DNA from 2 places in the Marinobacter qingdaonensis genome. Region 2 is predicted to be linked to the other one. Evidence: predicted binding sites of a transcription regulator. Region 2 holds the regulator's gene; the other holds the start of a gene.
What was found. The regulator FliA, encoded in region 2, starts transcription of late flagellar genes. The targets are predictions, from matches to a motif close to CTAAAGTTTNNNNNNNNNNNGCCGNTAA.
Positions count from the first base shown of each region.

Region 1: U5822_RS11210 (methyl-accepting chemotaxis protein) is a predicted target of FliA. The motif match lies at 3,688-3,715, and genes of this name have one in related genera.

Region 1 is NZ_JAYDCJ010000003.1:1,735,206-1,740,730, reverse strand. Features, by position in the region: gene U5822_RS11225 (GGDEF domain-containing protein) at 1-562, shown strand, start outside; gene U5822_RS11220 (EAL domain-containing protein) at 566-1,450, shown strand; gene U5822_RS11215 (DUF4870 family protein) at 1,504-1,866, opposite strand; gene U5822_RS11210 (methyl-accepting chemotaxis protein) at 1,932-3,575, opposite strand; gene U5822_RS11205 (PhoX family protein) at 3,790-5,525, opposite strand, start outside.
Region 2 is NZ_JAYDCJ010000003.1:2,073,628-2,079,152, reverse strand. Features, by position in the region: gene U5822_RS12760 (chemotaxis protein CheA) at 1-40, opposite strand, end outside; gene U5822_RS12755 (protein phosphatase CheZ) at 58-843, opposite strand; gene cheY (chemotaxis response regulator CheY) at 864-1,247, opposite strand; gene U5822_RS12745 (RNA polymerase sigma factor FliA) at 1,410-2,153, opposite strand; gene U5822_RS12740 (MinD/ParA family protein) at 2,184-2,996, opposite strand; gene flhF (flagellar biosynthesis GTPase FlhF) at 3,101-4,387, opposite strand; gene flhA (flagellar biosynthesis protein FlhA) at 4,448-5,525, opposite strand, start outside.

The DNA of each region.
Region 1 (5,525 bases), 340 kb from region 2:
TTTGCTGCTGGGGCCACTGATGCCCATGGATGTCACAAAGGGGCTGATGCAGTCGCCCCAGAACTGGCTCGTTCGGATCGGCTTTTTCCTGTTGATCGCCGTGTTCACCAGTTGGCTGTTTCAGAGTTTCCGGGCATCGACCAGACGGCACCTGCGGGACATCCAGATCGACAAGGAAACCGGCCTGCCCAATCAGGCGGCCTTGAAGGAGGACCTGAAACGGACCTTGGCCCGCTGGCAGCACAGCCACGAATCCGCCGTCACCCCGGCGGTCGTGCTTATCCGCATGCAGGACCTGTGGGAGGTCATGGAGGCCATGGGCGCCGAGACCGCCGACAAGGTGGTGCGCAATCTGGCGGGCAAAATCAATGCGGTCATTCCCCGGGAACACACCCTGTACCGGTTCAGCGCGTCCGAGTTGTTGCTGCTGTTCTTTGCCAGTTCCCAGGAAGACGTGGACCAGGTTGCCCATGCGGCCCGGCGCTCTGGCGAGGACGAGACCGAGATCGATGGTATCCCGTTGCGGGTCCAGCTGGTGGCGGGAAGCTACTTCGTGGAGTGAACCGTGTACGAGACCAGCGCCGTGGTGAATCGGGCCAGGCGGGGCCTGTTTGCCGCCATCGACGCCAATGTCTTTTACCGCGCCTACGACCCCTCGTTCGATCATAAAACCGCCGAGCGGGTCCGGCTCATTTCCCGGGTTCGGCAGGGTTTGAAGCGGGACGAATTCACCCTCTACTACCAACCGAAGATCTGCCTGAAAACCGGTCGCCACGCCGGCGGCGAGGGCCTGCTGCGCTGGATCAACAAAGACGGTTCGATCATTTCACCGGGGTCGTTCATGCCCAAGCTCGAAAATACGACCCTGATCGATCCGGTCACCCGGTTTGTCGTGGAGAAAGCCTGCAAGGACGTCAAGAATTACCGATTGGCACCGGTCAGCATCAACTTCTCGGCCAAGAACCTCATGGACGACGAACTGGTGCACAAGATGGGGCGCTTCGTGAAATCCCACGGCGTGGACCCGGCAATGCTGGAGGTGGAGATCACCGAGGGTGCCCTCATCCGCGACCCCGCCCACGCCAAAGTCGCAATACAGAGCCTGATCGACCAGGGTTTCCTGGTCAGCCTCGACGATTTCGGGACCGGTTATTCCTCGTTCCAGTACCTGTCACAACTGCCCCTGTCCGGCCTGAAGATCGACCGGGCGTTCGTCGCCAACCTGCCCTACAGTCCCCATGCCCGGACCGTCATCAAGTCCATGGTTGAGATTGCCCAGGCGCTCAGCCTGACAGTCACCGTGGAGGGGATCGAAACCAGGGAACAGCACGACATCGTGTCGGGGCTGGGCGCCGATTACGTTCAGGGTTATTACTACGCCCGGCCCCTGCCAATTGCGGACTACCGGCAATGGCAGTGCCCCGCGGACCTGGCACCGGTCATGCGCTAGCCCGGCGCCTACACCCGGCGCCGGGGACGCGTCCGGCGCGGGGTGCGCTCCGCTTACACAGATTTGCCTTCGTTCAGGGCCAGTGCCCCTTTCACGATCCGGTAGATGATCCAGATGGAAATGCCCAGCAGGATGAACCAGCCGATGATCAGCGGTGTGGTGATGATGCCGATCACGGTCCACAGCAGACCGATCCAGAAGGTGCGGATCTGCCAGCGGAAGTGGCGTTCGATCCAGGTGTTGCGGACATCGTCGAGCTTGACGTAATTGATGATCACGCCGGCCAGGCCGGTAATGCCGCCGACGAAGAACGACAGCGCCTGGAGGATGTAGACCAGGACCGCCAGATTGCGCGCGGGGTCGGAACGCTGGGCGATAGGATCGGGGGTGGCGGGAATGTGTTCCTGCTCGGCCAAGGGAAATCTCCTTTCAAATGTGCCGATTCAGTCTACCATAGGCCACCGGCCCCGCCAGGCGGGGCCTATCCGTGGTTGTTCGGACGATAGCCCAGGCGGAAGCCACCCCAGTGCTTGCCCTTGACGTAGATGGGCACCGACAGGTCGTGCATGATCTCGCCGGTGTCACGCCGGTAGGTCTGCAGCAGCATGTCCTGGGTGTGGCTGCCACACCGGATGCCGGTGCGATCGTTGAACAGTCGCTTGCTGCGGCTCTTGACCAGGTCGACCTTGGCGTCGCCGGTCTGGTCGTGGGCAAACTCCCGGTTGTGAGTGGGCACATAGCCGTCGGGCGCGGCGCAGATGGCAAACACCAGGGCCCGATGCGAGTCTTTGACCGATTCCTGTATCGACGGCAAGGCCCTATCGGTAAAGTCATCAAAGCTGCTGGCGTACTTGGGCGGCAGGGTGTTGGCGATCTTGTCCCGCTTCCTGTCGAACAGCGCCTGCTCGCCGATTGCGCCCTCCCCGATCGCCTGCTCGAACAGCTGGCCAATCCGGTCGGCGCCGGCCCTGGCCTGCTCGTAGAAGAACCGGTGGTAGCTGGCGTCGCTGTGCAAGGCAAAGGCGGCATTGGCGCCTTCGGCCAGCTCCATGAGAGTGGCGGCCTGCTCGGCCAGTGCCGCGACACTGCTGTCGCTTTCCTCCAGTTCACCCTTCACGGTCTCGATGCCGGCAAACACCTGCTCCAGACTTTGCTCGTTGCTCCGATCGCTTTCGGCAATCGACGCCACCTGCTGCTGCACCCGGTCCGACTGATCGCGGATCTGGTCCAGACGCTCGCCCACACTTTCCACCGAGGTCAGACCGTCCTCCACACTGCGGGCCAGGTCTTCGATACGGCTGACGATCTGCTGGGTGCCCGAGCGGATTTCCTGCAGGGTTTCCGCCACCTCGCTGGTGGCCTCGGCGGTGCGGCCCGCCAGTTGGCGAACCTCATCGGCAACCACGGCAAAGCCCCGGCCCTGCTCGCCGGCCCGGGCCGCTTCGATGGCGGCATTCAGGGCCAGCAGGTTGGTCTGTTCGGCGATGCCCTGGATGGTGCTGGTCACGCCCTGGATCTTCTCGGACTTGTCGTTCAGGGCCTGGATCAGCTTCAGGTTCTCGCCCGATTGCTGGTGCACCACCCGGACCCGATCGATGGCGTCCATCAGTGCCTGACGCCCCTCGGCACTGGTGACGCTGGCCTGGTGCGCCATGGTGGCGGCATCGGTGGCCTGGGCCGAGGAAGCCCGCACGTTCTCGGTAATCTGGCCGGCGTACTCGGCGATCTGAGCCGTCTCCTGGACCTGCCGGTCGAGCCGGAGCTTGAGCTGATCGGCGGCGAAGGACACCTGGGCGGCGGAAATCGCGTTCTGGTCGGCGCTGCCGGAGAGTGTGGCCACCAGCGCCCGGCCCGCCTCGGCGTCGGCCAGCACCTGGGCGCACTGGCGGCGGAGCGGGTGATCCGCATCCAGGCTGTGGTCGTTGAGGCCGCGAATGCCGCGCTCGATGGGCTCCAGCACCCGGACAATGAAATACCCCAATGCCAGCGCCAGGCCCGCCAGCAGGCCAATGAGCACCGATCCCGGATCCAGACCTAGCATGGGTGCCCCCAGGGTTGCGGCGACCGCCACTGCGAGCGCAAGCGCCAGTCCCAAAAGAATCGTCGAACGATCAAGCAATGCCATAACAACCTCTCGACCTTTGTTGTTGGTGTGGTCATGTGTCAGCTCGAGGCCATCAAGGAGATTAATGAATCAGACTGGGTGAGGAACTCCTACTTTAGTTCACTCTTTCTGGCTATCGGCCAGGGTGGGAAATCCTGAACCCAAAAAGCCGCACCGCCGACCGGCTCCCTGATGGAACCGGCCGGCGGCGCGGCCTTCAAGAGTGCTATGCCAATCAGGCGCCGACCACGCCTCCGTCATCACGGGTGACGATCACCGTCGCATCGCGCGGGTGATCGCCCTCGGTGCCGAACGGCCAGTCGACCTCGGGGTGCTGGATATTGACGAACATTGTCTTCACGTCTGGGGTGGTGACCACACCGGTGACCTCACAGCCGACCGGGCCCACGAAGAAACGCTTGATCTCACGGGTAACCGGGTTGGCCGCCAGCATCATGTTGTTCTGGTAGGGCGCGGCGTCCGAGCCGTCGGTCTGGATCCAGAGCCGGCCGTTGTAGTCGAACCACAGGCCATCCGGGCTGTTGAAGATGTTGTCGTCGTCCAGAGTCACCACGGCCTCGCCGTCGACCACGGTTTCGGTGCCCTGCTCGCCGGCAAAGACAAAGATGTCCCAGTCGAAGCTGGTGGCCGCATGGTCGCCACCGGCTTCGCTCCAGCGGATGATGTGGCCGGTGCGGTTTTCCGCGATCGGGTTGGCGGCGTCGGTCTGCCCCTCGGTGCGCTGGGAGTTGTTGGTCAGGGTGAAATAGACCTCACCGGTGTTCGGGTCCACCGCGCCCCACTCCGGGCGGTCCATGGGCGTGGCGCCGGCGATGTCGGCGGCCAGGCGGGTGTTGAGCAGCACGTCGGCCTGGTCGGCGAATCCGGTGAAGTTGATGTCGCCCACCATGGAGCCATTCGCGGCCGTCACCTTGGCGGCAAAATCGTCGTCCTCGAGAGACAGCGACAGCCACTCACCGGTGCCGTCGTCGTTGAACCTGGCCACGTACAGGGTGCCCTCGTCCAGCAGGTAACCACCGGCGGTTGCCGCCGAATAGGGCTGAGAAGAAACGAACTTGTAGATGTACTCGAACCGGGAATCGTCGCCGGAGTAGCACACCACCGGCTTGCCCTCGACGGCCGGGGCGAAGATCACGCCTTCGTGGCCGAACCGGCCCAGGGCGGTGCGCTTCTGGGGCTTAGCTTCCGGGGTGAACGGGTCGATTTCCACCATGTAACCGTAGGTGTTGGCTTCGTTGCGGTAGTCGGTATCCGGATCACCAAGACCGGGGGTGACGTCAAAGCGCACGTAGGCGTCGGCGCCGCCTGCAGCCAGCTCCCAGTCGTACCGGCTGGAACTGCCAACGCCATGGCGGGTCTGCTCCCGCGGCGGGTTGACCTCGCTGTTGGCGAAATAGCCGTGCCAGTTTTCCTCGGCCGCCAGGTAGGTGCCCCAGGGGGTCGGACCCATGGAGCAGTTATTCAGGGTACCCCGGGTCTCGGTGGCGCTTGGGCTGAATCGGGTGACCAACTTGCAATAGCCGCGCAGCGGGCCGCGGATGTCCATCTCGGTACCGCCGGTGATCCGGCGATTGAACGGACTGCCGAACACCAGGTCCCAGGTGCCGTTGCTGTCCTGCTTGATGTGCACCACGGACACGCCATGGGCGGCAATTTCCTTGCGCACCTCGTCTTCCGGGCGAACGCCAAGGTTATCGGCGGCGGCGGTGGCGCCATTCGGATGCAGGGCGTCCTGATTGATGTACTCGTGGTTCATCACCAACAGGCCTTCGGTGGAGCTGTTGCCACCGGCCTTCTGGTCAATGGGGAAGAAATGCAGGCCATCGTGGTGCATGCCCACCTGCTGCTCCTGCTCGGCACCGGTGTTGGAGGCGTCGGCCTGGAATTCCGGGTAGGCGCCGGTGATGGGCGTGCCCCAGGGCAGGAACGGCACGGCCGAGTAGCCCTCGG
Region 2 (5,525 bases):
CGAAGTCCTGCAGAATCTCTTCATCAGCATCAAACGCCATGCGTCATCCTCATTTATTCAGAAACCGAGACTGGACAACAGGTCGTCGACATCGTCCTGTCCCGAGACTACATCTTCACGTTCGTTGGCCTTGATCTGTGGCCCGACGCCCTGCTCGGCCGATACCTCGGACTCTTCGATCTGGTGCACCGTGCCGGTGAGCTGGTCGACATGACTGGCCATCACCACGAGGCTGAGCATCTGCTCCTCCACCTCTTTCACCAGGGCCGTGACCTTCTGGATCACCTGGCCGGTGAGGTCCTGGAAATCCTGGGCCAACAAGATCTCGGACAGGTTGTTGTACATGGTGCCCGCATCGGTCGACAGGGACTCGAAGAAGCGATCGATGCGACCGTACAGTTCGCGGAACTCGGCCGGCTGCATTTCGCGTCGGCGCAGCCGGTGCCACTCGTCCCGCAGGGCGGTTGCCTCGTCCCGGACCTCGTGCGCCACCGGCATGGTCTCTTCCACCAGATCCATGGTGCGGTTGGCGGCCTGGCTGGTCATCTGCACCACGTACTCCAGACGATCCGAGGCGTCGCTCATTTTCGACAGGGCTTCCTGCTGTTCGGCGCTGCGCGGGTCAATCTGGAAGTTGCGAATGGCTTCGTGGAGGCTCCGGGTCAGACGCCCCACTTCGCGGTAGAGACTCTGGTCCCTGACCTCACTCAGTTCGTTGATCACGGTCATGGCCTGGGCAAAGTCCCCGGCCTGGACACTATCGGCCAGCTCCGCACTCTGACGCTGGAGCTTTTCCGTCACCTCCGGATCGAGGCTTCGATGGTTCTTGCTGGTATCGCTCATGAGAGCCATCCGACCTCTGGTTACTGGATGCGTTCGAAGATTTTCTCGATCTTTTCCTTGAGCACGGCGGCGGTGAACGGCTTGACCACGTAGCCGTTGACGCCGGCCTGGGCGGCCGCCACGATCTGGTCACGCTTGGCTTCCGCGGTCACCATCAGAACCGGCAGGGTCTTCAGGCTCTCGTCGGCACGCACGGCCTTGAGCAGGTCGAACCCGGACATCCCCGGCATGTTCCAGTCGGTGACCAGAAAATCGTACTTGCCGCTCTTCAGCATCGGCAGTGCGGTGTTGCCGTCATCCGCCTCATCGGTGTTGCTGAAACCCAGATCACGCAGCAGGTTCTTGATGATCCGTCGCATCGTGGAAAAGTCGTCCACGATGAGGATTTTCATGTTCTTGTCCAATGGGACCTCCAGTTAGTAACACCCGGAATTCGTTTGACCTTTAAGCACAACATCTAGCAGGCCGCGGTTTTGACCACTTATTGTCTGTTCTTTGCTGTCCATGTAAAGCATCGGTTACCAAAAACTACAGAGCTCCATGAACGGGACACACGGGCGGCAAACCTAGTCGTCGGTGTCCTGGCGCCAGCCGGCCAGTCGCCCCCGCAACCGTAATGCCGCCTGACTGTGAATCTGGCTGACCCTGCTTTCACTCACCCCAAGCACCGCCCCGATTTCTTTCAGGTTCAGTTCTTCCTGGTAGTACAGGCTCAGCACCAGTTTTTCCCGCTCCGGCAGGTCTTCGATCGCCTCGGCCAGATTGCGCCGGAAGGCGTCAGACGCCAGGCCATCGAGCGGATTATCACTGGCCTCTGCCTCTTCTATCGGCAGCTCTCCGGATTCATTAAGCTCATCGAGGCTAAAAAGTCGTCCGCTGTTGGCATCGGACAGGGAGGCGTGGTACTCGGACAGCTCTATGCCCAGCTCCTCGGCCACCTCGTGGTCCTGGGCTTCACGGCCGAGACGATCCTCGACCGCCTTGATGGCCTGGGAGATGCGGCGGGCGTTGCGGTGAACCGACCTGGGCACCCAGTCGCCCTTGCGGATTTCATCGACCATGGCGCCGCGGATGCGGATACCGGCGTAGGTTTCGAAGGTGGCACCCTTGGTGGAGCTGTAGCGTTGGGCCGCCTCGAGCAGACCGATCATGCCGGCCTGCATCAGGTCTTCCAGCTGCACGGAGGCCGGCAGCCGGGCCATCAGATGGAGGGCTATTTTCTTGACCAGCGGGGCGTGCTCCTCAATCAGCTGAGCAGCGCCGGTCGTGCCAGATTGCTGGTAGATTCCCAGATTTTTCGCCAATGTCATGTATCCGGTGTTGTTTTGACTGGATCAGATTCAGACTTCGACGAGCCGCTCCACGAAGAATTCGAGATGCCCGCGAGGCGAGGAAGGCAGCGGCCAGTTGTCCACTTTGTCCGCCAGCGCCTTGATTGCCAGCGATGCCTTGGCCCGGGGGTAGGCATCGAGCACGGCGCGCTGGCGCTGCACGGATTTCTTGACGGCTTCGTCGTAGGGCACCATGCCCACGTACTGCAGGGCCACGTCCAAAAAGCGCTCGGTGACCCGGGCCAGCTTCTCGAACAGGTGCCGCCCCTCCTGCTCGTTGCGCACCTGGTTGGCCAGGATGCGAAAACGGTTGGTGCCGTACTCGCGGTTCATCAGCTTGATCAGGGCGTAGGCGTCGGTGATCGAAGTCGGCTCGTCACAGACCACGAACAGCAACTCCTGGGAGGCGCGCAGGAAGCTGACCACCGATTCCGAGATGCCGGCGGCGGTATCGACGATGAGCACGTCAATCTGGTCGCCCAGCTCACTGAAGGCGTTGATCAGGCCGGCGTGTTCCATGGCGCTCAGATGGGTCATGCGCTGGGTACCGGACGACGCCGGCACAATCTTGATGCCACCCGGGCCGTCGACCAGAACGTCTTTCAGGTCGCACTCGCCCGAGAGCACATCGGAAATGTTGCGGTTGGCGGTTATGCCGAGCAGAACATCGATGTTGGCCAGCCCAAGGTCGGCGTCCAGGATCACCACGCGCCGACCTTTCTGCGCCAGGGCGATGCCCAGGTTGACCGACACGTTACTTTTGCCGACCCCACCTTTACCGCCGGAAACCGCAATCACCTGTACCGGATTTGCTCTGCTCATGTTAATTCGTGTCTCTCGCCAATTGTTCCGAGGGCTCGTCTTATTATTAACGGCGCCGGTTGTGCACGCCGGATACTCCATCATCCGGTACGGGTGTGTCCAGCTCAGGCCCCCTCGGCAACCGATTGCTGTTGCTGCAGGCTCTTCAGGCGCTCAACCGCCAACCGTACCAGGGGAACTGCGTCTGCGTGATGCAGGTCCTCGGGGATTTTCTGACCGTCCGTGTAGTAGGCCACCGGCAACGCGGTTTCCATCACAAACCCCAAGGATTCGCCAAGTGTCAGGGCTTCGTCAATCTTTGTCATCACGCAGCCCGAAAGATTAGCCATCTTATAGCAATGCCACACGGATTTCATGATGCGCGGCTGGCTGGTGGCGGACACCACCAGGTGGGTCCGGATCTGGTGGTGACTGCGCGCCAGCTCGGACAATTGCTCCTGGTAGCCACGGTCGGAGCTGGTCAGGCCGGCGGTGTCGATCAGTACCAGGTGCCGGTCGGACAGCTCGTCCAGGATGTCGTCCAGGGTGTGGCTCTCGTCCACCACCCGCACCGGCACATTCAGGATGCGACCGAACACGAACAACTGCTCGTGGGCGGCGACCCGGTAGCGGTCGGTGGTCACCAGGGCCAGGGAGTCGGCGCCGTGCTTGAGCACGTACCGGGCCGCCAGCTTGCCGATGGTGGTGGTCTTGCCGGAGCCGGTCGGGCCCACCAGGGCGTAGACGCCGCCCTCATCCAGCCATTCCTGGCGCGAGGTGCGAACCCCGGTGGCGAGCATCTTCAAAGCCTGTTTCCAGCCGTCCTCCAGCCGCCCGCCCTGATGCCGACGGGACAGTGAGCCGGCCAGGTCGCTGCTCAGACCAAACTCCTGCAGCCGTTCGGCCAGGCGTTGCTGTACGGCGGAGCCGGCGGGCTTGGCGGCCTCGGCACCCTGGGCGCTCATCAAGTCACGCAGCGAACTGATCTCCGCCCGCATCTGGGCCAGTTCATCGGAATAGCCCTTGGTTACGGGCGCGGGCGCCGGCTCAACGGCCTCGGTCACGGCGGCCTCATGGAGCTCGGCAAACGAGGCCTCGGCGTAGCTCGCGCCCTGGCTTGCCCGCTTCTCCCGCACTTCGCGGATACGATCCCGGGACCGGCTAAGCTCGTCCTCGAGCCGGCGATGCTGGTCGGCCTGCATCTCAGCCAGGCGGGAGCCATTGGTGGCGGTTTCGGCCTGCTCACCCAGACGCTGGCGCGCCATGTTCTCGTCGTAGTCCAGGGCCGTCACGATTTCGACGCCGCCGTCCACCCGACGATTGGAAAGAATCACGGCATCGGGTCCCATCTGCTCACTGACCTGCTTCAGGGCCTCCGCCATGCTCTGAGCAAAAAACCGTTTTACTTTCATCTTGCCTCTTCCTCCACCGGCGGTGCCGCTCGGGCGCCGGTCGCGTTATGTTCGGTTCCGTTACTGGCCAACGGACGCCACGATCGTGATCTGTTTGTTATCCGGGATTTCCTGGTAGGAGAGCACGTGCAGGCGCTCGACCCCGTAGCTGGCAAACCTTGCCAGCACCGGCCGCAGCGGGCCGGATACCAGCAGAATCGCCGGTTTGCCGAGCATCTCCTGGCGCTGAACACTTTCCTGCAGGGAACGCTGCAGCTTCTCCACCATGTTCGGCTCCAGAACCAGTCCGATGTCGTCCTGACCGCCGGATTGTTGACTCTGCTGAACAGACTTCAGCAATAACTGTTCCAAGTCTGGATCCAGGGTGATGACCGGGATCTCGGCCTCATTGCCACAGATGCTTTGCACGATCATCCGCCGCAGGGCCTGACGGGCCACGGTGGTCAGCAGTTTCGGGTCCTGGCTCTTGGGGTGGACGTTGACGATGGCCTCGGCGATGGAACGCATGTCCCGGATCGGCACTTCTTCCTTCAACAGATTCTGCAGCACCTTGAGCAGCAAACTGATGGACACGGTAGTGGGCACCAGCTCCTCGGCCAGCTTGGGCGACACCTTCTCGAGCTGGTCCAGCCACTTCTGCACCTCCTCATGGCCGAGCAGTTCGTGGGCGTGCTTCTGCAGCACCTGATTCAGGTGGGTGGCGACCACGGTGCTGGCATCGACCACGGTGTAGCCCAGGGTCTGGGCCTGGTCTTTCTTGTCCGGCTCGATCCAGATGGCCTCCAGACCGAAGGCCGGGTCCTTGCCTTCGATCCCCTCCACCTTGCCGAACACCTGCCCGGGATCGATGGCGAGCTCGCGCTCCGGGTGGATCTCGGCCTCGGCGATGGTGACCCCCATCAGGGTAATGCGGTAGACGTTGGGCATCAGGTCGAGGTTGTCGCGGATGTGCACCGACGGCATCAGGAAGCCCAGATCCTGGGACAGCTTCTTGCGCACGCCCTTGATCCGGCTCAGCAGCTGTCCACCCTGGGACTTGTCCACCAGCGGGATCAGCCGGTAGCCCACTTCCAGCCCGACAATATCGACGGTGGCCACGTCGTCCCAGCCCAGTTCCTTGGTTTCCGACGGCGCCGGC